3 regions of the Brachybacterium saurashtrense genome follow, and region 2 is predicted to be linked to each of the others. Evidence: predicted binding sites of a transcription regulator. Region 2 holds the regulator's gene; each other region holds the start of a gene.

Region 1 (7,855 bases), 970 kb from region 2:
GCGCAGCGCATCGCGCAGATCCGTCTCCTCGCGGGAGAACAGGCAGGTGCGCACGCGGCCCTCGGCGGTGAGCCGGGTGCGGCGGCAGTCCGCGCAGAACGGACGGGTCACCGAGGCGATGATTCCCACCCGGCCGCGGTGGTGCCCGGTGGCGCGATCGGCCACCTCGAACAGCTCCGCGGGCGCGCCGTCGCGCGCCTCGGCCACGGGGCTGAGCGCAAAGCGGGGCGCGAGCATCGTGTGCACGTCCCCGGCGGTGACCATCGCCCCGCGGTCCCAGAGGTGGTCCGCATCCAGCGGCATCTGCTCGATCACCCGCAGCTGCAGGCCGCGCGTCAGGCACCAGTCCAGCAGGTCCGGCAGCTCGTGGTCGTTGACACCCGGCAGCAGCACGGCGTTGACCTTGATCGGGTCGAGCCCGGCCGCCCGGGCCCCGTCGATGCCGGCCAGCACCCGGTGCAGCAGCGGGCGGCGGGTGAGACGCTCGAAGGTCTCCGTGACCACCGAGTCCAGCGAGACGTTGATCCGGTCCAGCCCGGCCGCGCGCAGCGCGCCCGCCCGATGGTCGAGCCCGATCGCGTTCGTGGTCAGCGAGATGTCCGGCCGGGGATCCAGCGCCGCCACCCCGGCGATGATCTCCTCGAGGTCCGGGCGGGTCAGCGGCTCGCCGCCGGTGAAGCGCACCTGCGCGATCCCCAGGCGCTCCACGCCGATCCGCACCAGGCGGACGATCTCCTCGACGCCCAGCAGCTGGTCCTTCTTCAGGAACACCATCCCGGATTCGGGCATGCAGTACGTGCAGCGCAGGTTGCAGAAGTCCGTGAGGGAGATCCGCAGATCCGTGGCCTCCCGGCCGAAGCGGTCGGCGAGGGCCGAGGTGGCGGGACGATCGGTCGTGTCCGGAAGCGCGGCGGCCGTCTCGTCGGTGCGGCGCGGCACGGGCATCCCCAGGGCGATGCGTCGCGAGGCCATCTGCTCACCTCCAGGGCCGGGATCGGGGCGGACGGGGAACCTCCAGGATAGGTGCCCGCATGCGCCGGTGGTCGGGACCGGGGACCCGATGCCCGCGACGCACCCGTCGTGCGCGCCATACTGGGCGGGGGCCGATCCGCCGGCCCGGCCGCGACCGGCTTCGACGAGGACGAGGAGAGTGCACGTGACCTCGCAGACGCGCAGGGTCCCGCTCGAGGACCACGTGGCGGACGCCGTCGCCCTGCTGGGCGCCGTCCGCGGCACCGAGGTGATTGCGCTGGCCGGCCGCGCCGTCGGCCGGGTGGCGGCCTCACCGCTGCGCGCCCTCGTGGACGTCCCCGGCGTGGACAACTCCCAGATGGACGGCTTCGCCGTGGCGAGCACCGATCTCGCGGACCTCGGCGCCGAGAGCGTCCTCGACCTCCCGCTGGGGCCGACGATCGCCGCGGGGGACGCCCCCTCCGCCCTCGCCGGCGGCACCGCCCGGCCGATCATGACCGGCGCCCCGCTGCCCGACGGGGCGGACCTGGTGATCCCGGTCGAGGAGAGCGCCGACGGCCGCTTCCCCGGCCCGGGCGCCGCGGCCGTGCGCCTGGCGCCCGGCGCCGTGACCCCCGGCCGCTTCGTGCGACGGCGCGGCTCCGACACCCGGCGCGGGGACAGCATCCTGCGCGAGGGGCGGGTGCTCACCCCGCCCCGGATCGCGCACCTGGCCGCCTGCGGGCTGCGGGAGGCGGAGGTGCTCGCCCGCCCGCGCACCCTGGTGCTCTCCACCGGCTCCGAGGTGCTGCCGGCCGCGACCGGCGCGACCGCGGAGCCCGCCCCCGGCACCCTGTTCGACGCCAACGGGCCCGGCCTCGCCGCCGCCCTCGCCGAGGCCGGCGCCGAGGTGGTGCACACCGCCGCGGTGCCCGACGACGCCGCGGCCCTCCACGCGCACCTGCAGCAGATGGTCCGCGCCGAGGACGCGGAGCTCGTGGTCACCAGCGGCGGCGTGAGCCGGGGCGCCTTCGAGGTGGTGCGCCAGGCCGCCGAGCTCCCGGGCGTCGAGCTGTCCTTCCCCTCCCTCGCCCTGCAGCCGGGAGGCCCGCAGGGCATCGGCACCCTCACCGTCGACGGCCGCCGCGTGCCCTGGCTCGCGTTCCCCGGCAACCCCGTCTCCGCCCTGCTGAGCTGCGAGCTCCTCGCCCGCCCGGCGCTCGGCGCCCCGCCCCGCCGGCGCCTGCGCCTCCCGCTGCGGCTCGAGGGCGAGGAGAGCTCGCCCGAGCACCTGGACCAGTACCGGCGCGCGCACGTGCTCCCCTCGGGGGCGGTGCGCCTGGCCGGAGGCGCGTCCTCCCACCTGATCGGCGGCTACGCGGCCGCCGACGCGCTCGTGCTGGTCCCGCGGGGCACCGCGGTGCTCCGCGACGGCGACCTGCTCGAGACCCTGCTTCTGCCCGGAGGTGACGCATGAACGCCCTGCCCGCCCAGAACGCCGCGGAGAACGCCGCCCAGAACGCCCTGTCCCACGTGCGGGACGACGGCTCCGCCCACATGGTCGACGTGACCGACAAGGCGGTGACCTCGCGCCGCGCCCGTGCCCGCGCCGTGCTGCGCACCCGCGAGGACGTGGTGGACCGGATCGCGAGCGGGGACCTGCCCAAGGGCGAGGCGCTCGCCACCGCCCGGATCGCCGGGATCATGGGCGCCAAGCGCACCCCGGACTTGATCCCGCTGTGCCACCCGCTGCCGCTGTCCGGCGTGGAGCTCGACCTCACCCCGCACGGGGACCGGGTGGAGATCCTCGCCGAGGTGCGCACCCGCGGTGTCACCGGGGTGGAGATGGAGGCGCTCACCGCCGCCTCCGTGGCCGCCCTGACCCTGTACGACATGATCAAGGCCGTGGACCACCTGGCCCGGATCGAGGGGATCGAGGTGCTCGCGAAGTCCGGCGGCAAGAGCGGCGACTGGGAGCGGGATGCGGGGTCGCGGCCGGGGGAGGGGACGCCATGAGGCACGTGCCCGCCCGGCGCACCGCCGCCGACTGCCGCCTTCGCGAGGAGGGGCAGGACCCGCCGGCCCTGCGCGGCTCGGCCCGCGTGCTCATCGCCTCCACCCGCGCGGCCGACGGCACCTACGAGGACCGCACCGGCCCGCTGCTGGTGCAGTGGCTCGCCGGCCGCGGCCTCCACCCTGTGGATCGGCAGGTGGTGGCCGACGGCCCCGAGGTGGGCCGCGCCCTCGCCGCCGCGATCGACGAGGGGATCGACGTGGTGATCACCTCCGGCGGCACCGGGATCAGCCCCACCGACGCCACCCCGGAGCAGACCGCCCCGCTGCTGGATCGCGAGCTGCCCGGGATCCCCGAGGAGGTGCGCCGCCTGGGCGCGCGCACCGTGCCCACGGCGCTTCTCAGCCGGGGGCTGGCCGGCATCGCCCGCCGCAGCCTGGTGGTGAACCTGCCCGGCTCCCGCGGCGGGGTGCGGGACGGCATCGAGGTGCTGGACCCGCTGCTCGACCACCTGCTGGACCAGCGCGACGGAGGCGACCACCGATGAGCACGGAGCACCACCCCGATCCCGCCCGCGGCCGCACCCCCTTCGGCGCGGACCCGTCGGCCCTCCGTCTCGCCGGGGACCCCGCCCCGGATCCCGCGGCCGCGCGGGTGCGCGGCGCGGAGATCGCCGCGCAGGAGGTCACCGTGACGGCGATGGCCGCGGCCGTCGCCGATGCCCGCTGCGGTGCGGTGGTCACCTTCGACGGCGTGGTGCGCGATCACGACGGGGGTCGCGGGGTGCACCGCCTGGAGTACACCGCGCACCCCACCGCGGGGGAGGAGCTCGCCGCCGTGGCACGGGAGATCGCCGAGCGGTACCCGGACTGCCGGGTGGCCGTGGCGCACCGCCACGGCCCGCTCGCGATCGGGGACTCCGCCCTGGTGTGCGCCGTGGCCGCCCCCCATCGCAAGCAGGCCTTCGCCGCCTGCGACGACCTCGTGGACACCGTGAAGCAGCGGGTGCCGATCTGGAAGCACCAGGTGTTCGCCGACGGCACCTCCGAGTGGGTGGGCGCGCTGGGCTGAGCGCGCCGGGGCAGGCCCCTGTGCTCGTCACCTCCCGGCCACCTGCGCTGGCTACGGTGAGGCCATGCGCATCCTGCACCTCACGGACACCCACCTGTACGGCGACCCCGACGCCCGCCACTACGACCGCATCGACCCCGCCGCCGCCCTGCGCGGCCTGCTGGCCCGCCTGGACGGGCTGGCGGACATCGACGCCGTGGTCCACACGGGGGACGCCTCGGAGGACGGCACACCCGGGAGCTACCGCCTGCTCCACGAGATCCTCGACCCCGTCGCCGCCGCGCTCGAGGCACCGCTGGCGGTGGTGATGGGCAACCACGACGTCTCCGCCGTGTACGGGGAGACCATCGCCGCCGGGCAGCGCCTGCAGGAGCGGCAGGACAGGGTGGTGCCGCTCGCCGGCGGCGGCAGGATCGTGCTGCTGGACACCAGCGTGCCCGGCGCCGGGTACGGCCACCTCGAGACGGCGCAGCTGGACTGGCTGCGGGACGTGCTCGCGGAGCCGGCCGCGCAGAGCACCGTGCTGGCCCTCCACCACCCTCCCCTGGAGGGGGCCACCGCGCTGCTGCGCGCCCTGGACCTCGACGGCCTCGACGCGCTCGCCGAGGTGCTGGCCGGCACCGACGTGCGGATCGTGCTCGCCGGGCACTACCACCACGCGATGGACGGGGCGATCGCCGGGATCCCCGTGCACGTGGCGCCGGGGGTCACCAACGTGGTCGATCCGCTCGCACCGGGCCGGCACGAGCAGGCGCTGGCGCTGTCCGGGGCGAGCCTCATCGAGCTCGGCGAGGGCGCCCCGCGCGTGATCACCGCGGTCCACCCCAGCAGCGGTGACGTGCTCGGGGACGCGGAGCAGCCCGTCTACCGCTTCGACCCGGAGCAGGTGGGGAGGATCATCGCCGCGGCGGGCCGCTGAGCGCCACGGCCGCGCGCGCCCCGGAACGCACCGAGCCCCCGCGGACGTGGTCCGCGGGGGCTCGGCGCATGCTCGTGGGGGCGGGTCAGCGCCCCAGGCCGATGGAGCTGATGCCCTGGCTGGAGCGGGCCTTGACGACGGCGGCGTAGTTCGCGCCGAGGCGGTGGTCCGACACCAGGTCGCCGCGCTCGACGTCCTGGCCCTGCATGCGCTCGGACATGCGGCCCAGGGCGGAGCTGAGGGAGCGGAGGAAGGTCATGGTCTGGGTCCCCTTCGGTTCGGAGCGGTGGTGCCTCCCGGGCCCTGGATCGCAGGTGCTCCGGTCGGCGTGATACCTCAGTGATATCGCGCTCCACGAGGAGGTGTCACGACCTTTCCGAGCGCAAGTTATCGGGTTCACAAAAAGCACGTGACCTGGTGCTCCGGAGGGTGATCGGCGGCACTGTCGGGGGTCTCCCGCGCGGCTCGTATGCCGCCCTGCGCGACGGGGCGGCGAGGCCTCCGGGCGCCGGATTGGCACTCGCCTTGCATGAGTGCCAGCCGACGTCCTAGAGTTGCCGCGTTGGCAGTCGACGGCCGAGAGTGCCAGAGGCTGCCGCGAGGGATCACCGCCGGTCGGCACCGCGACGACGATCGGCACCGGATCCCGTCCACGAACTCACACAGAGTCAATCTCTTCATGAAGGAGTGAGCCGCATGTCGGTCTCCATCAAGCCCCTCGAGGATCGCGTCGTCGTCAAGCCGCTCGAGGCCGAGCAGACCACCGCCTCCGGCCTGGTCATCCCGGACACCGCGAAGGAGAAGCCCCAGGAGGGCGAGGTCGTCGCCGTGGGCGCCGGTCGCTTCGACGACAAGGGCGAGCGCATCCCCATGGACGTCAAGGTCGGCGACAAGGTCGTCTTCTCCAAGTACGGCGGCACCGAGCTGAAGTACGGCGCGGACGAGTTCCTCGTGCTCGGTTCCCGCGACATCCTCGCGATCATCGAGGCCTGATCCATGGCCAAGGAGATCCTGTACAACGAGGACGCGCGCCGCGCTCTCGAGCGCGGAGTCGACCGACTCGCCAATACCGTCAAGGTCACGCTGGGCCCCAAGGGCCGCAACGTGGTGCTCGACAAGAAGTGGGGCGCCCCCACGATCACCAACGACGGCGTGACCATCGCCCGTGAGATCGAGCTCGAGGATCCGTACGAGAACCTCGGCGCGCAGCTCACCAAGGAGGTCGCGACCAAGACCAACGACGTGGCCGGCGACGGCACCACCACCGCCACCGTCCTCGCCCAGGCCATCGTCCACGAGGGCCTGCGCAACGTCGCCTCCGGCGCGGCGCCGGCCGCGCTCAAGCGCGGCATCGAGAAGGCCGTGGACGCGCTCTCCGAGAAGCTCGGCGAGATCGCGATCCCGGTGGACGGCAAGGAGCAGATCGCCTCCGTCGCCTCCGTCTCGAGCCAGGACCGCGAGATCGGCGAGCTGCTCGCCGAGGCGTTCGACAAGGTCGGCAAGGACGGCGTCATCACGGTGGAGGAGTCGTCCACCACCGCGATGGAGCTGGACTTCACCGAGGGCATGCAGTTCGACAAGGGCTACATCTCCCCGCACTTCGTCACCGACGCGGACCGCCAGGAGACCGTCCTCGAGGACGCGCAGGTGCTGCTGCACCAGGGCAAGATCTCGGCCGTGGCCGACATCCTGCCGCTGCTGGAGAAGGTGGTGGAGGGCGGCAAGCCGCTGTTCATCATCGCCGAGGACGTCGACGGCGAGGCCCTGTCCACGCTGGTCGTCAACAAGCTCCGCGGCACCTTCAAGGGCGCGGCCGTCAAGGCACCCGCCTTCGGCGACCGCCGCAAGGCCATGCTCCAGGACATCGCGGTGCTCACCGGCGCCCAGGTGGTCACCTCGGATCTCGGCCTCGACCTCAAGACCGTCGGCCCCGAGGTGCTCGGCCACGCCGGTCGCGTGGTGGTCACCAAGGACTCCACCACCATCGTGGGCGGCGCCGGCGACGACCAGGCCGTCGCCGACCGCGTCGCGCAGATCCGCGCCGAGATCGAGAACACCGACTCCGACTGGGATCGCGAGAAGCTCCAGGAGCGCCTCGCGAAGCTGGCCGGCGGCGTCTCCGTGATCAAGGTCGGGGCTCACACCGAGGTGGAGCTCAAGGAGAAGAAGATGCGCATCGAGGACGCGGTCTCCGCGACCCGCGCTGCCATCGAGGAGGGCATCGTGGCCGGTGGCGGCAGCGCCATCGTCCAGGCGTCCTCCGTGCTCGAGGGCGGGCTCTCGCTCTCCGAGGACGAGGCCGTGGGCGTGCGCGCCGTGGCCCGCGCCGTCGTCGAGCCGCTGCGCTGGATCGCCGAGAACGCCGGTCTCGAGGGCTACGTCGTGGTCGAGAAGGTCAAGGAGGCCCCCACGGGCACCGGCCTGAACGCCGCGACCGGCGAGTACATCGACCTCGTCGGCGCCGGCATCATCGACCCGGTCAAGGTCACCCGTTCCGCGCTGCGGAACGCGGCCTCGATCGCGGGCATGGTGCTCACCACCGAGACCCTCGTCATCGAGAAGAAGGATTCCGAGGACGAGTGAGGTCATGAGCGGCGATCCGACGTGACGTCGGGTCGGCTCGCGCCACGAGGGCGGGCGGACCGGGGAGACCCGGGCCGCCCGCCCTCGTCGTCGCTGTCGCCGTGCCACTGAGGAGGCAGGGTGTCGCCGCTGGTCGGGCCGCCCTCCCGAGCGGTCCGGTCTGCGGCGAGTCGTCCCGGAGAGGTCGCCGGGAGTCCTAAGATGGGCTCGGTCACATCAGGTCGACGGGCGGAGGAGCAGTGGTGATCAGCATCCCGGACACCGCGTCCTCCGGTCAGGACGACTCCCTCCCCACCCGCACCTTCGGCCCTCCCGCG
Region 2 (7,855 bases):
GCGAGGTCCGGGAGGCCTACGCGACCGCGCTCGGCAGCGCGCTGCCGGACGGGTTCTTCGGCGAGAACCTGGTCACCGTCGGCCAGGACACCGACCATGCCGTGATCGGGGAGCGCTGGCGCATCGGCGGTGCCGAAATCGAAGCGACCTGCCCCCGCAACCCCTGCGGCACCTTCGCCGCCTGGATGGGGGACCGTCGCTGGGGCCGCGCCTTCACCGCCCAGGGACGGGCCGGCGCCTACTTCCGCGTGCACGTCGAGGGCGAGGTGCGCGCCGGGGACCGGATCGAGGTGCTGACGCGGCCGGACCACGGCGTCACCGTCGCCGAGGCGTTCCGCGGGCTCGACCCGCACCGGGCTCGCTCCCTGCTCGACTGGGCGGAGGCGAGCGGAACGATCCTGTACGACACGCTCGTCGGCTCCGCGCAGACGGTGCTCGCACGGGCAGGGGAGCGCAGCGACTTCCCGGACCGGCTGCGCTCCACGGGCCGGGGTCTGGGCCTCGGCCTGGGGCTGTGAGCGCGATGAGCGCCGGCCCCCTCCTCTCCGCCTACATCCACGTGCCCTTCTGCGCCGTGCGCTGCGGGTACTGCGACTTCAACACCTACACGCACGCCGAGCTGGGCGGCGGCGGCTCCCAGGCCGAGTACGCGGACAACGCCCGGGCGGAGATGGACCTGACGCTCGCCGCGGATCGCGCGGCCGGGTACGAGTACGAGGAGGTCTCCACCGTCTTCTTCGGCGGCGGCACCCCCACGCTGCTGCCGGCCGACGACCTGGTCGCGATGCTCGACCACCTGCGTTCGCTGATCCCGCTGGCCGCGGACGCCGAGGTCACCACCGAGGCGAATCCCGACTCGGTCACCCGCGCCTCCCTCTCCCGCCTGGCCGACGGCGGGATCACCCGCGTCTCGATCGGCATGCAGTCCGCCGTCCCGTCCGTGCTCGCCACCCTCGACCGCACCCACGATCCCGAGCGGGTGCCGCAGGTGGTGCAGTGGGCGAAGGAGGCCGGGCTCCAGGTGAGCCTCGACCTCATCTACGGCACCCCGGGGGAGACCCTCGCCAACGTCGAGACCTCCGTGCGCGCGGCCCTGGCCTGCGAGGTCGACCACCTCTCCGCCTACTCCCTGATCATCGAGGGCAACACCGCCATGGCACGCCAGCTGCGTCGCGGCGAGCTGGAGGCGCCGGACCCGGACGACATGGCCGACAAGTACGAGCTCGTCGACGGCCTCGCCGCCGCCGCGGGCCTGTCCTGGTACGAGGTCTCGAACTGGGCCCGCACCCCGGCGCACCGCTCCCGCCACAACCTGGCCTACTGGCGCGGCGGGGACTGGTGGGGGATCGGCCCCGGCGCCCACCGCCACCGCGACGGACTGCGCGCCTGGAACGTCAAGCACCCCAGCCGCTACGCACGGATGCTCGCCGAGGGCGCGCTGCCGGTCGCGGACAGCGAGCAGGTCGCCGTCGAGGACCGCCTGGTCGAGCGGATCATGCTCGAGCTGCGGATCGCCGACGGGCTGCCCGTCGAGGCCGTGCCCGCGGAGCACCGCGCGATGCTCGACGTGCACCGTGACCGCGGCCATCTCGAGCCCGAGGCCCTGGCGGCGGGCCGGGCGGTGCTCACCCTTCCCGGCCGGCTGCTGGCCGATGCGGTGATCCGCGACCTCGTGCCCTGAGCGCCGCGACCGGCACCGACATCGGCTGGCCAGACCTCGCACGGTTCCCGGCGCGGTGTGGCGCGTGCGCCCCGCGCGGCGCACACTGCCGTCATGGCACCCTCCGCAGCCTCCCGACCGCCATCGCCTCGCCGAGTTCGAGCAGGACGGCGTGCTCTGGATGTGACAGCGCCTCTCCCACGACGCGGAGGAGCCCCCGGGATCCCGTGGATCCCGGGGGCTCCTCGCCGTGGTCGTACCCGACGGCCCGCGTCAGGGGCGAGTCACTTCACCAGGCGGATGTTCAGCGGGTAGTTCCACCACACGCCCTGGTTCGCCTTCACGGCGCCGATGATCGCGAAGATCACGTGCAGCACGGCGGGCACCCACACCAGCGGGTAGAGCAGGGAGCCGATCCCGAAGGTGACCACCGCGAGGATCGAGATGACGATCAACAGGGCGATCTCGGCGATCACGGTGGCGATCGCGGCGTTGAGCGACTCGGCGGCGTTGTAGCGCACGTAGCGGTCGCGGTCCTTATACATCAAGAAGATGATCAGCGGGCCCAGCCAGCCGAGGAAGCCGGCCCCCACCACGTACCCGATCACCGCGGAGAGCTGCGCGAACATCGCCCACATGCGCGAGTCCGAGGCGCTGACGCCCTGCCCGGACAAGGGGCCCTCGTAGAGGCCCTTGAATCCCGGCGGAAGGGGGGCGGAGGACGGGTGCGGGCCGTCGGCGCCGGGCTGCTGCGCCCCGCCGTACGGCTGCTGGCCGGCGTGCTGCTGCTGGTTGGCGTACTGCTGCTGGCCGGCGAACGGCTGCTGGCCGCCCTGCGGCTGGGGGCCTGCGGCGGAGGGGGGAGGTATCGGGGACGAGCCCGGTGCCGGCTCGGCGGCGGGGCGACCGCCGAAGGGATCGTGGGGGTGCTCGCTCTGGCTCATGGGTGGCTCCTCGGACGCGCCGGTGGGGCGGGGATCAGGACGGCTCCCAGCCTATCCGTCGACGAGCCGCTGGTCACCGGGGTGGACTGCACCGATCCCTGGGGGATAACCCCCAGGGGCATCGACGCGCGGCGCCCCGACGTCTGCGCTCCGACGGTTCGACACCCCGACGACGAGACCGTTCAGGAGTCGACGGTGACGAAGTCGATGAGCTCCTCGATGCGCCCCGAGAGGGTGGGCTCGACGTCCGCGTAGGAGCGCACCGTGGCCAGGATCCGCTTCCAGCCCAGCCCCACGTCCGCCGTGTCGGCGTGGGGCCAGCCCAGCGCCGCGAGGGTGCCCCGCTTGATGTCCGTCCCCTTGGGCACATGGGGCCAGCGCTCCAGCCCCACCCGGGCGGGCTTGATCGCCTGCCACACGTCCACGTACGGGTGGCCGAGCACGGTGACGTTCCCCCGTGCGCCCGGCAGCGCCATCACCTCGGCGGCGATGCGGGACTCCTTCGAGCCTGTCACCAGGTGGTCCACCAGGATCCCAAGGCGACGCCCCGGGGAGGGAGCGAACTCGCGCACCCGCTCGGCGAGGTTGTCGGCGCCCTCGAGCTGCTCCACCACGATCCCCTCGATGCGCAGATCGTGCCCCCACACCTTCTGCACCAGCTCGGCGTCGTGCGTGCCCTCCACCCAGATCCGGGAGGCGCGCGCGGTGCGCGCGGTCGCGCCGTCCACGTACACGGAGCCGGAGGCGGAGCGCCTGCGCACCGGCGCGGTCGCGGCGTCGGTCGCGGCGGGTCGGTGCAGCACCACCGGCTGCCCGTCGATCATGAAGCCGGGGCCCAGCGGGAAGGTGCGGCGCACCCGGCGCGCGTCCTCCAGCTCCACCACCAGCTCGCCGGCGATCTTCTCGACCCGCGTGATCGCCCCGGTGAACCCCGTGGAGGCCTCCTCGACCACGAGGTCCCGGCGCGCGGGGACCTCCCGGGCCACGGGGCGCCGGCGGTGATGGGCAGGGGGGCCGGTGGAGAGCACGTCGCGGCCGTACCGGTCGGGGAAGTCAGCGGGCACGCGCGAGAGCGTACACCCGTGGCGCACACCTCCCTGCGATGCGCGCCGGGGACGCGTACGATTGGCACCTGGCATGAGAGAGTGCCAATGTGTCCGCAGCGGTCCCCGGCCGGCGGGCCGTCGCAGAGACCAGCACGCAGCGCAGGAGGTGAGCGAGATGGACGCCCGCAAGCTCCACATCCTCGGCGCGATCGTCGAGGACTACGTCGCCACCCGGGAGCCGGTCGGCTCCAAGTCGCTGCTCGAGCGTCACGAGCTCGGCGTCTCCGCGGCGACGGTGCGCAACGACATGTCCCTGCTGGAGGAGGAGGGGCTGATCCATCAGCCCCACACCTCCGCCGGCCGCGTCCCCACCGACAAGGGCTACCGCACCTTCGTCGACCACGTCGCGACGGTGAAGCCGCTCTCGGCGCCGGAGCGCCGCGCGATCCGCGCCCTGCTCGAGGACGCCGGCGACGTGGAGGAGCTGCTCAGCCGCACCGTGCGTCTGCTCGCCCAGACCACCCAGCAGGTGGCGATGGTGCAGTACCCGGCGCGTCGCCAGGCACGGATCCGGCACGTGGAGCTGGTGAAGGTGGCCGAGTCCCTGCTGCTGGTGGTGCTGATCCTGGAATCGGGCCGTGTGGACCAGCGCACTGTGCCGATCACCGCGGGCCTGCCCGCGGAGCATTACGTGGGCCTGCGCGACCAGCTCAACCGGGTCGTCGCCGGGCGCGAGGTCACCGACCTCGCCGGGCCTCTGGCCGAGTACCTCGACGCGCTGCCGGCGCTGGAGCGTCCGGCGGCCGCCGAGGTGTGCGAGACGCTGGTCGCCCTGGCCGCGACCCGCGCCGAGGACCGCATCATGATGGCCGGCACCGCCAACATCGCCCGCTCCGCCCAGGACTTCGCCCGCGACGTGGAACCGCTGCTGGACGTGCTGGAGGAGCAGCTGGTGCTGCTGCGGCTGTTCACCGAGATGCACGTCTCCCCGGGAGCGGTCGAGGTGCGGATCGGCTCCGAGCTGCAGGACCGCGCGCTGCAGCAGACGGCGGTGGTGGGCGCCGGCTACGGCGCGGGATCGCACCTGGCGATCCTCGGCCCGCGCCGGATGGACTACGCCACCGGCATCTCCACCGTCCAGGCCATCGCCCGCTACGTCTCCCGCTATCTCGAATAGGCACGTCGCCGGCGCACCCCATCGCGCCGCCGGCCGTACCGCGCCCGCGGGCCTCCGTGCCCGCCCGAGCCCCCGACTCCCTGCGAAGGAACCCACCGAAGTGAACGAGGACTACTACGACCTGCTCGGCGTCTCCCGAGAGGCCTCGACGGACGAGATCAAGAAGGCCTACCGGAAGCTCGCCCGCACCCTCCATCCGGACGTCAACCCGGATCCGGAGGCGGCGGAGAAGTTCAAGCGCGTCTCGCAGGCCTACGAGACGCTCGCCAACACGGACAAGCGCCGCCAGTACGACATGGGCGGCGGCCCGGGCATGGGCGGCTTCCCCGGGGGCGGCGGGGCCGGCTTCGACTTCAACGACATCTTCGACATGTTCGCCGGCGCCTCCGGCATGCGCGGTCGCAGCCAGGGCCCCGTGCCGCGCCAGCGCCGCGGCGGGGACGTGCTCCGCAGGGTGCGGATCGAACTGCGCGACGTGGTGTTCGGCACCGAGGAGCAGGTCACCTTCCGCACCGCGGAGCTGTGCGAGCGCTGCGAGGGCTCCTGCTGCGAGCCGGGCACCAGCCCCACTCGCTGCACCGCCTGCAGCGGCTCCGGGCACGTGCAGCGGGTCGCGCAGTCCCTGCTGGGCCAGATGGTGACGATGGCCCCCTGCCCCACCTGCGACGGCCACGGCGACGTCATCGAGCAGCCGTGCACGGGTTGCTCCGGCCACGGCCGCCGCGCCGCCGAGCGCACCGTCACCGTGCGCATCCCCTCCGGCGTGGAGAACGGCACCCGCATCCAGCTGCGCGGCGAGGGCGAGACCGGCGAGGCCGGCGGCCCCTCCGGCGACCTCTTCGTGGAGCTCTCCGTCACCGACCACGACGTCTTCGACCGCGACGGGGACGACCTGGTCACCACCGTCGCCGTGCCGATGACCACGGCCGCGCTGGGCGCGACGATCCCGCTGGAGACCTTCGACGGCACCCAGGAGCTCGACGTGCGCCCCGGCGCCCAGCCGGGGGAGGAGATCACTCTCAAGGGTCTGGGCGTGACGCCGCTGCGCCGCGAGCGCCGCGGCGACATCCGCGTGGTGCTCGACGTGGACGTGCCCACCTCGCTGAGCGACGAGGAGCGCGAGCTGCTGGAGCAGTTCGCCGCCCTGCGCGGCGACGAGACCACCCGGCGCAGCACGAGCCACGGCGGCCCCTTCCGCAAGCTGCGCGACCGCCTGCGCGACCTCTGAGCTGACGGGAGAGCGCCCCGTGCCCACCACCCCGCCCGGCTTCCTGATCCTCGACGACGCCCTGGCCACGGCCCGTGAGGGCGATGCCCTGACGCTCGGGGGCGACGAGGGGCGCCATGCGGCGAAGGTGGCCCGGATCGGCGCGGGGGAGCAGGTGCTGCTCACCGACGCCCCGGGACGCCAGGTGCGCGCCGAGGTGACGGCCGCGCGGAAGGAGGCGCTGGAGCTGCGCCTGCTGGGCGACCCCTCCCCGGCCGTGCAGCGCCTGCCGCGCCTCGGCCTGGTGCAGGCCCTCGCCACCGGCGGCCGGGACGAGCAGGCGGTGGAATCCGCGACCGAGCTCGGGGTGGACAGGATCGTGCCCTGGAGCGCGCGGCGCTCCGTCTCGGTGTGGCGCGGGGAGAAGCTCCGCAAAGGCCGCGCGAAGTGGGAGGCGACGGTGCGGGCGGCCGTCAAGCAGTGCCGTCGGCCGGGGATCCCGGCCGTGGACGCCCCGGTCGACACGGCGCAGCTGGCCGCGCACGTGCGCGAGCGCACGGCGCAGGGGGCGCTGGTGCTGGTGCTCCACGAGCAGGAGTCGGTGGGCGTGATGGAACTCGCCGGCGCGCTGCGCGGCGCGAGCGCCGACGGCGTCGAGGAGATCCTGGTGGTGGTCGGCCCCGAGGGAGGGATCGCCGCCGACGAGCTGGAGGCGCTGCGGGACGCCGGCGCCCGGACGGTGCTGCTGGGACCGGAGGTGCTGCGCACCTCGAGCGCGGGCCCGGCCGCCCTCGCCGTGCTCAGCGCGCTCGTGGGCCGCTGGGGCTGAGGCCCGCCGCCGTCGGCCGCTGAGCGGCGCCGACGGCGGCCGGGCTCAGCCGACCGAGACGGGCGCGTGGGCGGCGATCGCCGCGAGCCGCTCGCGCAGCAGCGCCGTCTTCTCCTCCGCCACGAACATCTCGCCGTCCACGGAGAGGTCCTCGCGGAAGCCGAGGCCGATCGAGGCGACGAGGTCCGCGCCCACCCGTGCCATCAGGATCTCGAGCACGGGCAGCACCTCGCTCGCCGCGCCCCAGCCGTACCCGACGAGCACCGTGGGCAGGTCCGCCCACTCGCTGTACAGGTAGTCGATCGCGTTCTTCAGCGCCCCGGGGTAGGAGCCGTTGTACTGGGGGGTGAGGATCACCACGGCGTCGAGGGCGTCGATCCGCTCGGCCCAGGCGCGGGCGTGGGCGGTGGTGCGGGGCCGGCCCGCCTTGGGGCTGTCCGGCTCGTCGAAGGCGGGCAGCGCGAGCGCGGCCAGGTCGATGAGGTCCACCTCGGTCCCGGCGGGGACGGAGTCGCGGACCCACTCGGCGACCTGGGCGCCGACGCGGTGCGGGCGGGCACTGGAGAGGATGATGCCGAGAGTCGTCATAGTGATTCAACATTCTCATACTCGAGGGGCGGTCCCCACGTCGGGGTGGTGTGCGTCGCTCCCGTAGACTCGCGACCATGGGTACGAGCGTCAACGAGCACGACACACTGCGTCACGATCCGGACTGCCTGTTCTGCCGGATCGTCGACGGGGAGATCCCCTCCGAGAGGGTCCACGAGGACGAGCAGGTCATCGCCTTCAGGGATCTCCACCCGAAGGCTCCCGTGCACGTGCTGGTGGTGCCGCGCGAGCACCGCCGCGACGTCACGCAGCTCGCCGCGGAGCCGGCCCTGCTCTCCCACGTCACGACCGTCGCCGCTCACCTCGCGGGCGAGCTCGCCGACGGCGACTTCCGGCTTGTGTTCAACACCGGCGCCGGCGCCGGCCAGACCGTCTTCCACGTG
Region 3 (7,855 bases), 1.1 Mb from region 2:
GGTGGTCACGCTGCTGGCCCGGGAGGGGATGGTGGACTACTTCCCCTTCCCGGACGGGCCGCGGCTGGACCAGATCGCCCTCTGGCGGCTCTGACACCCGCCGGCGGGCCCGGACGAAGACCCCACAGTCCCGCGGGCGTCCAGGGACGGACGGTTAAACTCTGCACGATCCATCATCCACTGCACCCCTTCGGGGGCGAGGAGAGTCCATGGCCGCGTCCGGTCGTCCCTCACAGTCCGCCCAGGAGCGCCGCGAGTCCCAGCGCGAGGCGCTGCGCCGACAGCGCCAGGCAGAGCTCTCGCGCCAGCGCACCGTGCGCACCGTCGTGATCGCCGCCATCACGGTGGTGGCCCTGGTGATCGCCGCCGGGCTGGGCGTGCTCATCTACCGCGCGATGCAACCCGCCGGCCCGGTCGCCGTGCCGGAGGGCATGAGCGAGGACCAGCCCTACCTGGCGCTCGGCGCCCCCGAGGACTCCGGCGCGCCCGTGCTCGAGCTGCACCTGGACTTCATGTGCCCCTTCTGCGGCCAGTTCGAGGAGATCAACGGCGAGGACGTCACCGCGATGGTCGAGAACGAGGAGGTGACGCTGCACCTGGTGCCGCGCCGCTTCCTCGACACCGCCTCCACCACCGGCGACTACTCCTCCCGCGCCGCGAACGCCCTGGTGTGCGTGTACGAGGAAGATCCGGCCAACGCCATGGCCTTCCAGCAGCTGATGTTCGCCAACCAGCCCGCCGAGGGCAGCGCGGGTCTCACCGACGAGGAGATCTGGGGCTACGCCCAGGAGGCCGGCGCCTCCGATGCCGTCCAGGAGTGCATGAGCGCGGGCACCTACGAGCCGTGGGTCAAGCAGGTCGCGGATCCGTACGGCGAGGAGAACGGCGGCGGCACCCCGTACGTCGAGGTCGACGGCACCGTCTTCGAGGGCTGGAACGAGCCGGGCGCCCTGCGCGAGACCGTGCTCGCGGCCGGCGGCGAGTCAGCCGCCTCCGACGGCGGCGAGGGCTGAGCGCGCCGGGGACCCTGCCCCGGCCCCTACACTGAGGTGCCGGTCGATCCGTCGGCCGGCACCGCCCGCTGGAGTGGCGCAACGGTAGCGCACCTGTCTTGTAAACAGGTGGTTGCGGGTTCGATTCCCGTCTCCAGCTCTCGACCGACGGCGCAGCCCCTCACCGGGGAGCACTCCTGAGGGAGGCTCACGGGTGAGGGGCTGCGCTGGTCCCGGGGCCGGCGGCCGGCCCTCGGTGCGGACCGGCCGGGGCTCAGAACGTCTCGTACGTGGCCCGGTTGACCATGAACCCCTTGCCGGTGAGGGTGTTCCAGCAGGTCATGCCGTCGAAACGGCTGGTGCAGGCCATGTTGCCGTAGGTGGCGGAGTCGTCGTACTCGAGCGTGGGCCCGGAGTCGGTGAGGAACGAGCTGCCGCAGGCGCGCTCGGCCTCGCCGTCGGCCACCTGGATCGAGAACGGGCCGTCGGAGCAGTCCTCGAGCCCGGCCTCGCTGAAGTCGCGGTCCACCAGGGAGCAGGCCACCGAGTCCTCCTCCAGCAGGCAGGAGATGTTGCCGGTGGGGGAGCGCAGCGAGGTCATCTCGCGCGCGCCCTCGGGAGCGGGCGAGACCGGGTCGGGGCTCGGTGTCTCCTCCTCGCTCGGCTCCTCGGAGGGCTCCTCGGACGGGGACTCCTCCGCGGCGGTGGTGGAGCTGTCGCGCTGGTACTCCTCGTCGTCGCCGCCCCACCAGGCACGGCCCGCCAGCGCGAGCACGACCACCAGCAGCAGCGCCAGCAGCAGGCAGCCGCCGCAGGCGAACCAGGTGCGACGCCGGGAGCCGGAGTCGCCCTCGTCCTCGGATCCGGGCGCGGCGGCCCCGGCAGGCGCGGCCGGGAACACGGCGGTGGGCGTGGGCGTCGCGCTGGCCCCGGCGGCGTCGGTCCCTGCGGCGCCCAGCGGCACCACGGGCGCGTTCTGCGCGATCCGCACCGAGGAGGAGCTCTCCGCCGCGTCGTCGCGGGCGAGGTCGCCCCACACGGAGACCGCGGCGTCGTCCTCGTGGCCGCCGTCCTCGCCCGTGGGGGCCGGGGCATGCCCGGCCCCGGCGATCGTGGCCTGCTGCGCGGGGCGGGCAGGCGGCGCCTGCGCGGCGTCGGCCGCGGCGGAGCCGTCGGCCTCGCCCTCCTGCGCGACGGGCGTGTGCGGCGCCGTGTCCTCGAGCTCCACCGGTGCGTGGGGAGCGGTCTTGTCAAGCTCCACCGGCGCGTGCGGCGCGGTCTCCTCGAGCGTCACCGGGCTGTGCGGTGCCGTCTCCTCGAGCGCGGCGTCGCCCTCACCGCCCGGCTCGACGGGCTCGCTCGGCTCGCTCGAGCCGGACGAGTCGCCCGCACCGCCCGCTTCGCTCGCTTCGTAGGCCGCCTTCGCCCAGGGGTCGGTGGCCAGGATCCACTGGCGCGCCACCTCGGGCGTGGACGGGTTGAGCACGATCAGCCGGTGCAGCTGAGGGTGCTTCTCGGTGAGCTCGAGCAGGCGGTCCGCTGAAGTGCTCGGATCGCCGGCCTCCTGCGCCGCTGTGCGGGGCTGCGTCACCGTGATCTCCCTTCGTCACGCGTCGTCGGCCGGCACCGGGGATCGGTGACCGGGCGCCCGTGCGCGGTGCGCGAGCGCCATGCCGACCCCCGAGAATGGCACAGCGGCGTCCGCTCGGGTCCCGGACCGCCCGTCCATCGGACGCAGATCACGCCTCCCGCGCGCCCCGGGGCGGGGGAGTTCTCCCCATGTCGCACGGGCGCGGCGCGCCGTAGCCTCGGAGCGATCAGGGCAGCGATCGCGCCGCCACCAGCACCGGGGCGCGGAGGGAGCGGGGCACGATGGCACAGCCGTACCTCACCGGCGCGCAGCCCGTGCCGCACCGCCCCCGCCGCGGGCTCTGGATCGCGCTGGGCTGCGCCGTGATGCTGGTGGTGCTGCTGTTCCTCGCGGCCACCGGCGGCGTGGTGTACCTGGTGGCGCGCGGCGGCGACTCGCCGGAGCCGCCCCCGACCTCCCCACCCGTGGAGACCGCGGAGTTCTCCCACGACTACTTCCGCTTCACCTACCCGGCCGACTGGTACGACCTCAGCGGCCGTGCCGGACTCTCCGACGCCGGCGGCGTGGTGGAGCTGGCCGACGAGCAGATCGACACCGAGGACTACGACGCCCTCGCGCACGCCGGCATCGTGGTCTACGTCTTCGACTCCGACTACCGCGCCGCCGGGACCTGCCGCACGCAGGCGACCTGGACCGGCTTCGCCTGGGACAGCGCCGAGGAGCCCCAGGAGCTCGACCCGGTGACCATCGGCGGCCGCGAGCTTCCCGCGTACCGCACGCTCGGCAGCCACGGCGGCGAGGACGTCATCGGGGAGATGTACTGCGCGGACGTGGGCGAGAACGTGGTCCAGATCGTGGTGGAGACCCGCGGCGCGACCGCCGTGGACCCGGAGCTGCAGGCGATCCTGGACAGCTGGGAGTGGACGGCCCGCGGCTGAGTCCCGACGGGGCGGGCCTCAGGCCGCCAGCGGCAGGCGCCAGTCGATCGGCGCCGCACCCTGCTGCTCCAGCAGCGCGTTGACGCGGGAGAACGGCCGGGAGCCGAAGAACCCGCGGGAGGCCGACAGCGGGCTGGGGTGCGCGCTGGCGACGTGCGGCACCTCGCCCAGCAACGGGATCAGGGACTGCGCGTCGCGGCCCCACAGGATCGCGACCAGCGGCCCGCCCCGCGCCACCAGCGCCCGCAGGGCGTGCTCGGTGATCTCCTCCCAGCCCCGCCGGCGGTGCGAGGCCGGAGCGCCCGGCTGCACGGTGAGCACCCGGTTCAGCAGCAGCACTCCCTGGTCCTGCCAGGCGCTGAGGTCCCCGTGCGCGGCGCGCGGGATCCCCAGATCGCTCTCCAGCTCGGTGTAGATGTTGCCCAGCGAGCGCGGCAGCGGGCGCACGTCCTGCTCCACCGCGAAGGAGAGTCCGATCGGGTGCCCGGGGGTGGGGTAGGGGTCCTGCCCCACGATCAGCACCCGCACCTCGGACAGCGGCCGGGCGAAGGCGCGCAGCACCCGGTCCCCGGCGGGGAGGTATCCGCGCCCGGCGGCCGTCTCCTCGCGCAGGAACTCGCCGAGCGCCTGCAGGCGGTCCTCGACGGGGCGGAGGGCCTCGGCCCAGTCCGGGGCCACGAGCTCGGGGAGGGGAGTGCGCATGCGGCCAGTCTCCCATCCGCGGCGCCCCCTCCCGCGTGATCCCGCTCGCCCCGCGGCCCCGTCGGCGGCGCGCCGCCCGGGCCGGACGGCCGCACGCTCGTACGCTCGTCGCATGTCCTCCGCCCGCCACGACCGTGCCGCCGACGCCGCGCCCGCCGCGTCGCCCGCGGAGATGTCGCCGTCCTCACAGCCGGTCGAGCCCGCCGCCCCGGGCGGCCTCGGCGAGCGGGATCGGCTGATCCTCGCGCTCGAGGGGCGCACCTTCCGGTACGTGGGTGCCAAGGAGCGGGCGATCCGCGAGGAGATCGGGATCTCCAAGGTGGCCTATTACGTGCGGCTGAACGCCCTGCTCGACGAGCCGGAGGCGCTGCGCGCCGCCCCCGCGGTGGTGCACCGCCTGCGCGCCCGCCGCACCTCCGGCGACGGCCCCGCGGCGGCCGACGGCGGCACCCGCGTGGCCTGAGCGACGCCCCGCAGGGCGTGTGCTCCCCACCCGGATCCGGGGGAGCAGGTTTAATGGGGCCGTGGCTGATTCCCAGTATCCGTACCCCCCGGACCGATTCGACGATGAGGCGGACGCCGTGTCCTTCCACGGCGCCCACCGCGCCGAGCTGCCGTTCTGGCGGGAGAACCTGCTGTACATCATCATCATCGGTGCGGCCGCCGTGCTGCTGGTGGTGCTCCTGTTCTTCATCGGGAGCATGGGGGGCGACGGCGACGAGCGCGCCGAGGACCCGACCACCGCCGCCGAGTCCACGACGGAGGGGGAGACCTCCGCCGAGGAGGAGGGCGAGGCCAGCGAGGAGCCTGCTCCCGAGGCGGACATGTCCACCCCCGTGCTGGTGGTCAACGCCGGCGGCATCAACGGCCTGGCGGGCAGCTGGCGCGACACCCTCGAGGGCGACGGCTGGGAGGACGTGAGCGTCGCCACCGCGGACAGCACCCAGCAGGAGCCGGCGGTGTTCTACCGCGCCGAGGAGGACGCCGAGACCGCGCAGGCGCTCGCCGCGGAGGTCGGCGCCGCCGAGGCGCAGCAGAGCGACGAGTACGACGCCGCGGTCACCTTCGTGGCCGTCACAGAGCCCGGCGCCGGCGGCGAGGACTCCGAGGGCTGAGTCCCCGTCGGCCCGCAGGGGCCGAGCCATCGCCGCGACAGCGACCGGCGGAGGCTCGGCCCCTGCGCCGTTCCCGGCGCCCGGGCCGCGATGTCCGGACGGTTCGCCCGGAGCGCAGAGTTAGCACTCTCCGCCCCGGAGTGCTTATGATGAGCTGGCACTCGCAGAGCGAGAGTGACAGCGCCGACGGCGCCCAGCTCCCGCCCCGCGCACGCTCGATCGGCCGGCGGTCCGCCGCCTGGCCGACCACGAACATTCCGGCCCCGTGAGGGTGCCGTCGCCGTGGGACATGAACACGGCGGCGACGCTCGTCCGTCGCGGGCACTGGGTCGGGTGGACACCACACCACACGGGAGAGATTCCACAATGGCCAAGCTCATCTCTTACGACGAGGAGGCCCGGCGCGGCCTCGAGCGGGGAATGAACCAGCTCGCCGACGCCGTCAAGGTCACCCTCGGCCCCAAGGGCCGCAACGTCGTGCTCGAGAAGTCCTGGGGCGCCCCCACCATCACCAACGACGGCGTGTCGATCGCCAAGGAGATCGAACTCGACGATCCCTACGAGAAGATCGGCGCCGAGCTGGTGAAGGAGGTCGCCAAGAAGACCGACGACATCGCGGGCGACGGCACCACCACCGCCACCGTCCTCGCCCAGGCCCTGGTCAAGGAGGGCCTGCGCAACGTCGCCGCCGGCGCCAACCCGATCGCGCTCAAGCGCGGCATCGACAAGGCCGTGGCCGCGGTCTCCGAGACCCTGCTCGCGCAGGCCAAGGAGATCGAGACCAAGGAGCAGATCGCCTCCACCGCCGCCATCTCCGCGGCCGATCCGGCCATCGGCGAGCTCATCGCCGAGGCCCTCGACAAGGTCGGCAAGGAGGGCGTGATCACGGTCGAGGAGTCCAACACCATGGGCCTCGAGCTGGAGCTCACCGAGGGCATGCGGTTCGACAAGGGCTACATCTCGCCCTACTTCGTCACCGACGCCGACCGCCAGGAGACCGTGCTCGAGGATCCCTACATCCTCCTGCTCTCCTCCAAGGTCTCCTCCGTGAAGGACCTGCTCCCGCTGCTGGAGAAGGTCATCCAGTCCGGCAAGCCGCTGGCGATCATCGCCGAGGACATCGAGGGCGAGGCCCTCGCGGTGCTGGTGGTCAACAAGCTCAAGGGCTCCTTCAAGTCCGTGGCCGTCAAGGCCCCCGGCTTCGGCGACCGCCGCAAGGCGATGCTCGAGGACATGGCCATCCTCACCGGCGGCCAGGTCATCGCCGAGGAGGTGGGCCTCAAGCTCGAGACCACCGGCCTCGAGCAGCTGGGCCAGGCGCGCAAGATCGTGGTCACCAAGGACGAGACCACCATCGTCGAGGGCTCCGGCGACGCCGACCGCATCGCCGGCCGCGTCTCCCAGATCCGCAACGAGATCGAGAACTCGGATTCGGACTACGACCGCGAGAAGCTCCAGGAGCGCCTCGCGAAGCTGGCCGGCGGCGTGGCCGTCATCAAGGCCGGCGCCGCCACCGAGGTGGAGCTCAAGGAGCGCAAGCACCGCATCGAGGATGCCGTGCGCAACGCCAAGGCCGCCGTGGACGAGGGCGTCGTCGCCGGTGGCGGCGTCGCGCTGCTGCAGGCCGGCGCGGACACCTTCGGCTCCCTCGCCCTCGAGGGTGAGGAGTCCACCGGTGGCAACATCGTCAAGGTCGCCGTGGAGGCCCCGCTCAAGCAGATCGCGTTCAACGCCGGTCTCGAGGCGGGCGTCGTGGCGGAGAAGGTCAAGTCGCTGCCCGTCGGTCACGGCCTGAACGCCGCGACCGGTGAGTACGAGGACCTCCTCGCCGCCGGCATCATCGACCCGGTCAAGGTGACCCGCTCCGCGCTGCAGAACGCGGCGTCCATCGCGGGCCTGTTCCTCACCACCGAGGCCGTCGTGGCCGACAAGCCGGAGCCTGCTCCGGCCGGCGGCGGCGACGACATGGGCGGCATGGGCGGCATGGGGGGCATGGGCGGCATGATGTGATCCCGCCGGTCGACGTACCGGCGCGCGCAGCGCGCCGGTAGGAGACCAGCAGATCGCGAGATCGCACGCCGCGCCACCCGCGCGCTCGACGAGCCCCGATCCTCTGCGGAGGGTCGGGGCTCGTCGCGTCCGGGCGGGGCGATCCCCGAGATGACGGAGCCGGCCGCTCCGGAGGGCTATGTGTGGGCGCGAGGGGTGACCTTCTCCGCGCCGACGGACCGGGTGGAGGTCTGGCTCGAGGAGTCCTTCGGCTCCGCGGACGTCGTCCAGAACGTCCACATGCTGACTCCCGCGCTCTCCGAGGCGTTCGACGTGGACGAGGTGCCGGAGACGTGGCGCGCGATGAAGCGCTCGGTCGAGGGCACCTCGAAGGAGCTGATGCTGCTCCTCGACGACGCCGATCCGACCGCCGTCCGGCTGCACCTCCGGCGGCGAGCCGACTGACCGCCTCCGCCGTGGGGAGGACGAGTCCTCGGAGCGGGGTGCCCCGGCGGGTGGCACCATGAC

The links. Region 2 encodes HrcA, which represses chaperone genes, less so after heat shock. Its sites were predicted from a motif close to TTNGCACTCGNNNNNNNCGAGTGCNAA; they were not measured.
Region 1: the regulator HrcA is predicted to act here: its motif matches at 5,469-5,495, upstream of groES (co-chaperone GroES).
Region 3: the regulator HrcA is predicted to act here: its motif matches at 5,493-5,519, upstream of groL (chaperonin GroEL).

What each region holds. Positions count from the first base shown of each region.
Region 1 is NZ_CP031356.1:342,639-350,493, forward strand. It holds gene moaA (GTP 3',8-cyclase MoaA) at 1-972, opposite strand, end outside; gene DWV08_RS01555 (molybdopterin molybdotransferase MoeA) at 1,157-2,428, shown strand; gene moaC (cyclic pyranopterin monophosphate synthase MoaC) at 2,425-2,967, shown strand; gene DWV08_RS01565 (MogA/MoaB family molybdenum cofactor biosynthesis protein) at 2,964-3,512, shown strand; gene DWV08_RS01570 (molybdenum cofactor biosynthesis protein MoaE) at 3,509-4,036, shown strand; gene DWV08_RS01575 (metallophosphoesterase family protein) at 4,101-4,955, shown strand; gene DWV08_RS16685 (hypothetical protein) at 5,041-5,214, opposite strand; gene groES (co-chaperone GroES) at 5,652-5,948, shown strand; gene groL (chaperonin GroEL) at 5,952-7,538, shown strand; gene DWV08_RS01590 (hypothetical protein) at 7,781-7,855, shown strand, end outside.
Region 2 is NZ_CP031356.1:1,315,209-1,323,063, reverse strand. It holds gene DWV08_RS06045 (MOSC domain-containing protein) at 1-518, shown strand, start outside; gene hemW (radical SAM family heme chaperone HemW) at 524-1,681, shown strand; gene DWV08_RS06035 (DUF4870 domain-containing protein) at 1,945-2,604, opposite strand; gene DWV08_RS06030 (DUF3097 domain-containing protein) at 2,787-3,668, opposite strand; gene hrcA (heat-inducible transcriptional repressor HrcA) at 3,826-4,827, shown strand; gene dnaJ (molecular chaperone DnaJ) at 4,928-6,055, shown strand; gene DWV08_RS06015 (16S rRNA (uracil(1498)-N(3))-methyltransferase) at 6,075-6,863, shown strand; gene DWV08_RS06010 (NADPH-dependent FMN reductase) at 6,909-7,451, opposite strand; gene DWV08_RS06005 (histidine triad nucleotide-binding protein) at 7,529-7,855, shown strand, end outside.
Region 3 is NZ_CP031356.1:241,673-249,527, forward strand. It holds gene DWV08_RS01095 (serine/threonine-protein kinase) at 1-94, shown strand, start outside; gene DWV08_RS01100 (DsbA family protein) at 210-1,013, shown strand; tRNA gene DWV08_RS01105 (tRNA-Thr) at 1,081-1,152, shown strand; gene DWV08_RS01110 (variant leucine-rich repeat-containing protein) at 1,267-2,583, opposite strand; gene DWV08_RS01115 (hypothetical protein) at 2,865-3,521, shown strand; gene DWV08_RS01120 (uracil-DNA glycosylase) at 3,540-4,223, opposite strand; gene DWV08_RS01125 (DUF3263 domain-containing protein) at 4,336-4,686, shown strand; gene DWV08_RS01130 (LytR C-terminal domain-containing protein) at 4,748-5,338, shown strand; gene groL (chaperonin GroEL) at 5,705-7,348, shown strand; gene DWV08_RS01140 (hypothetical protein) at 7,499-7,792, shown strand.